Regions from separate parts of the Streptomyces sp. NTD91 genome, predicted to be linked through region 2. Evidence: predicted binding sites of a transcription regulator. Region 2 holds the regulator's gene; the other holds the start of a gene.

Region 1 (2,392 bases), on a different contig from region 2:
ATCGCCATGTCCTGCAGCATCGCCTTGCGGCGGTCGCCGAAGCCGGGGGCCTTCACCGCGACGGCGTTGAAGGTGCCGCGGATCTTGTTGACGACCAGGGTCGACAGGGCCTCGCCCTCGACGTCCTCCGCGATGATCAGCAGCGGCTTGGAGGAGCCGGCCTGGATGACCTTCTCCAGCAGCGGCAGCAGGTCCGCGATGGCGGAGATCTTGCCCTGGTGGATCAGGATGTACGGGTCGTCGAGGACGGCCTCCATGCGCTCCTGGTCCGTCACGAAGTACGGCGACAGGTAGCCCTTGTCGAAGGCCATGCCCTCGGTGAAGTCGAGCTCCAGACCGAAGGTGTTGGACTCCTCGACGGTGATGACACCGTCCTTGCCGACCTTGTCCATCGCCTCGGCGATCAGCTCGCCGACCTGCTGGTCCTGGGCGGACAGCGCGGCGACGGCGGCGATGTCGGACTTCTCGTCGATCGGGCGGGCCGAGGCGAGCAGCTCGTCGGAGACGGCCTTGACGGCTGCGTCGATGCCCTTCTTCAGGGCGGCCGGGGAGGCACCCGCGGCGACGTTCTTCAGCCCCTCGCGGACCAGCGCCTGGGCGAGCACGGTGGCGGTGGTGGTGCCGTCACCCGCGATGTCGTTGGTCTTGGTCGCCACCTCCTTCACCAGCTGGGCACCGAGGTTCTCGTACGGGTCCTCGATCTCGACCTCGCGGGCGATCGTGACACCGTCGTTGGTGATGGTGGGGGCGCCGAACTTCTTGTCGATGACGACGTTGCGGCCCTTGGGACCGATCGTCACCTTCACCGTGTCGGCCAGCTTGTTGACGCCGCGCTCGAGGGCGCGACGGGCGTCCTCGTCGAACTTCAGGATCTTCGCCATGACAGCGGGAGCCCTCTCGGAAATCTGTGGGTGAAAAAGACACTGCGCCCCGGGCGCCCGGCTTCGTTATCGGTCGCGGGGGCCAGGGGCGCAGCTCAAAGCAAAGGTTCGCTCGAGGTTTTACTTCTCGATGATCGCGAGCACGTCGCGAGCCGAGAGGACGAGGTACTCCTCGCCGTTGTACTTCACCTCGGTGCCGCCGTACTTGCTGTACAGGACGACGTCGCCGACCTTGACGTCGAGCGGAAGGCGCTCGCCGTTCTCGAAACGGCCCGGGCCCACGGCGAGGACGGCGCCCTCCTGGGGCTTCTCCTTCGCGGTGTCCGGGATGACCAGGCCAGAGGCGGTGGTCTGCTCCGCATCCAGCGGCTGGACCACGATGCGGTCCTCGAGCGGCTTGATGGCAACCTTGGAGCTGGTGGTCGTCACGATCCGACCTCCCCCTTCGGAGATCTCACGGGGTTAACTGTCTGAGGTGGCGACCAGGTCGATCCGTCGTCGCGGGTGCCGGACCTGCCCGTCGCGTTGTTGGCACTCTCCCTCGGGGAGTGCCAGAGCCGAGACTATGACCGCGATTAGCACTCGGTCAAGCGGAGTGCCAATGCCGTGCGGCGCGTCGGCCGAATCCCGGTGGTGCGGGGTTCGTTGCGGGCGGGCCGGACGGGCCGGTTTCGCCGGCCGGCACAGGGTCAGTCCAGGTAGTCCTCCAGCCGTCCCACCGTCAGCCCCCGCCGCTGCACTCTGCGCAGCAGCCACGCCGTGCGCTCCCTGAGGCTCGGACCCGTCGTCTCGTCGGGGCCGACCAGGATGATGTCGCCGGGGCGCAGGCGGCGTTCGCCATGGACGAAGACGAGGTCGGTCGGGGTCATCGCGACGCGCCAGAGGACGACCGCCGAGATGCCGCAGTCGGACGCGGCCTGCAGGGTGGTGGCGTCGTACGAGCCGTACGGCGGGCGGAAGAGGCGGGCATGTACGCCGAGGCGGGCGCTGAGCCGGTCCTGCTGGCCGCAGATCTCGGCGCGCTGGCCGGCGTACGGCAGCCCCGCCAGCGCGCGGTGGTCGACGGTGTGGTTCTCGATCCCGGCGCCCAGCCGGTGCAGGCGGCCGAAGTGGCCGTAGCCGGGGCCGGCGATGCTGTCGGTGAGGAACATGCTGACCGGCAGCCGGAGTTCACGGACCATGTCGACGAAGCGGGGGTCCCGGTCGGCGCCGTCGTCGTAGGTGAGGAAGACGACCCGGTCGCGGGTGGGGATGTGGTCGACGACGCGAGGCAGGGCCCGGCCGGCCGCCCCGGGCGGGAGGGAGAGGACCCGGGTGGTGGGTTGCGGCGGGTGGACGAGGGGCTCCGTCAGGCCCCAGCGGCGGTAGGTCCGGTCCGGGGCGGCACCCTGCGGGTGCACCCCCTCGGCGGCCTTCTTGCCGAGCCGCTCGATGGGGTCCACGGACTGGGCGCAGCCGGCGAGGAGGAGGGCGAAGGCGAGGAGCGCGAGGACGCGCCGGGCGGGGCGGCG
Region 2 (2,392 bases):
GTCACCGGCCGGACCGCCGCCCGGCCCGACCTCGCCCTCACCGGCGAGCTGGATCCGCGTGCCGTTGTCGACACCGGCCGGGATCTTGACCGTGAGGGTGCGGCGGGAGCGGACCCGGCCGTCACCCGCGCACTCGGGGCACGGGGTCGGCACCACCGTGCCGAAGCCCTGGCACTGCGGGCACGGCCGCGAGGTCATGACCTGGCCCAGGAAGGAACGGGTGACCTGCGAGACCTCGCCCCGGCCACGGCACATGTCACACGTCTGGGCGGACGTGCCGGGCGCCGCGCCCTCGCCGTTGCAGGTATTGCAGACGACCGCGGTGTCGACCTGGATGTCCTTGGTCGTCCCGAAGGCCGCCTCGTCCAGCTCGACCTCGATCCGGATCATCGCGTCCTGGCCCCGCCGGGTGCGCGAGCGCGGCCCGCGCTGCGACGCCGTGCCGAAGAACGCGTCCATGATGTCGGAGAAGTTGCCGAAGCCACCGGCTCCGAAGCCGCCCGCGCCGGCGCCGCTCTGCGAGAGCGGGTCGCCGCCGAGGTCGTAGACCTGCTTCTTCTGCGGGTCCGACAGCACCTCGTAAGCGGCGTTGATCTCCTTGAACCGCTCCTGGGTCTTCGGGTCCGGGTTGACGTCCGGGTGCAGCTCGCGGGCGAGCCGGCGGAACGCCTTCTTGATCTCATCCTGCGACGCGTCGCGGCGCACGCCGAGAACGGCGTAGTAGTCCGTGGCCACTTACGACTCCGCCAGGATCTGTCCGACGTACCGTGCCACTGCGCGTACCGCTCCCATCGTTCCCGGATAGTCCATGCGGGTCGGTCCGACCACGCCGAGCTTGGCAACCGCCTCGCCGCCCGAACCGTAGCCGACCGACACCACGGAGGTGGAGTTGAGTCCCTCGTGGGCGTTCTCGTGCCCGATACGCACCGTCACGCCCGGATCCTTCGCCTCGCCGAGCAGCTTGAGGAGCACGACCTGCTCCTCAAGCGCCTCGAGCACCGGCCGGATCGTGAGGGGAAAGTCATGCCCGAAGCGGGTGAGATTGGCGGTGCCGCCGATCATCAGCCGCTCCTCGTTCTCCTCGACGAGTGTCTCCAGGAGAGTGGAGAGCACCGTCGAGACAGTACCGCGGTCCTCGGCCTCGAAGGCCTCCGGCAGGTCCTCGAGCAGCTTCGGCACGTCCGCGAACCGGCGGCCCGCGACCCGGCTGTTCAGCCGCGCGCGCAGGTCGGCGAGGGAGGCCTCGCCGAAGGGCGCCGGGCAGTCGACCATCCGCTGCTCGACCCGCCCGGTGTCCGTGATCAGCACGAGCATCACGCGCGCGGGGGCGAGCGAGAGCAGCTCCACGTGCCGGACGGTGGACCGGGTCAGCGACGGGTACTGCACGACGGCGACCTGCCGGGTGAGCTGGGCGAGCAGCCGCACGGTCCGCGCCACGACGTCGTCGAGGTCGACGGCGCCCTCCAGGAAGTTCTGGATGGCCCGCCGCTCGGGCGCGGTCATCGGCTTGACACCCGCCAGCTTGTCCACGAACAGCCGGTAGCCCTTGTCGGTGGGGATGCGCCCCGCGCTGGTGTGCGGCTGGGCGATGTACCCCTCGTCCTCCAGGGCCGCCATGTCGTTGCGGACCGTCGCCGGGGACACCCCGAGGTTGTGCCGCTCGGTGAGGGCCTTCGAACCGACCGGCTCCTCGGTGCCCACGTAGTCCTGGACGATGGCGCGCAGCACCTGAAGTCTGCGTTCACTCAGCATTCGCGCACACCTCCAGCATGTGGTCCCCTCGGTTCCGCTCGGCCCTGCGTTCGTCCCCCTGGCACTCGTCGCATGCGAGTGCCAGCGTCCCGGCCCAGTGTACGGCTGTCGGGTACACCCGGGGCAAGGTCGGTGCCGTCGCGGCGACTCGTGCGGATAGCGTCGCGGTATGACGGTGACTTGGGAAGAGCTGGGATGGGAGCGGCTGGCCACGGGGGTCGGCCGGTGCCGGCTGCCCGGCTGGGACTGCACGGCCGGCCTGGTCCTCGGGACGGGCGCGGCACTGCTGGTGGACGCCGGCTCGAGCCTCGCCGAGGGCGCCCGGCTCCGGGCCCGCGCGGAGGAACTGGCCGGCGGCCGTGTGACCCATCTCGCGCTGACCCATCCGCACTTCGACCATGTCCTCGGAGCGGCGGTGTTCGCGGGCGCGGAGATCTTCGGTGCGGTGGGCGTCGACGCGGTGCTCGCGCGCGAGCGCGAGGAGCTGCGCCTGGACGCCGTGCGCAACGGCCTGCCGGTGGCGGAGGCCGACGAGGCGGTGGACGCGCTCGTGCCGCCCTCCCACCTGGTCTCGGGCGAGTGGACGCTGGACCTCGGCGACGGCCGGCAGGTCCTGCTGGCCAACGTGGGCCCGGGCCAC

The links. Region 2 encodes HrcA, which represses chaperone genes, less so after heat shock. Its sites were predicted from a motif close to TTNGCACTCNGNNNNNCNGAGTGCNAA; they were not measured.
Region 1: a site for HrcA is predicted at 1,457-1,483, ahead of groES (co-chaperone GroES). Genes of this name have one in related genera too.

What each region holds. Positions count from the first base shown of each region.
Region 1 covers NZ_JCAJZW010000002.1:282,565-284,956, forward strand. The annotation lists gene groL (chaperonin GroEL) at 1-881, opposite strand, end outside; gene groES (co-chaperone GroES) at 1,002-1,310, opposite strand; gene AC5WRT_RS03920 (polysaccharide deacetylase family protein) at 1,571-2,392, opposite strand, start outside.
Region 2 covers NZ_JCAJZW010000019.1:40,306-42,697, forward strand. The annotation lists gene dnaJ (molecular chaperone DnaJ) at 1-735, opposite strand, end outside; gene hrcA (heat-inducible transcriptional repressor HrcA) at 736-1,752, opposite strand; gene AC5WRT_RS20545 (MBL fold metallo-hydrolase) at 1,922-2,392, shown strand, end outside.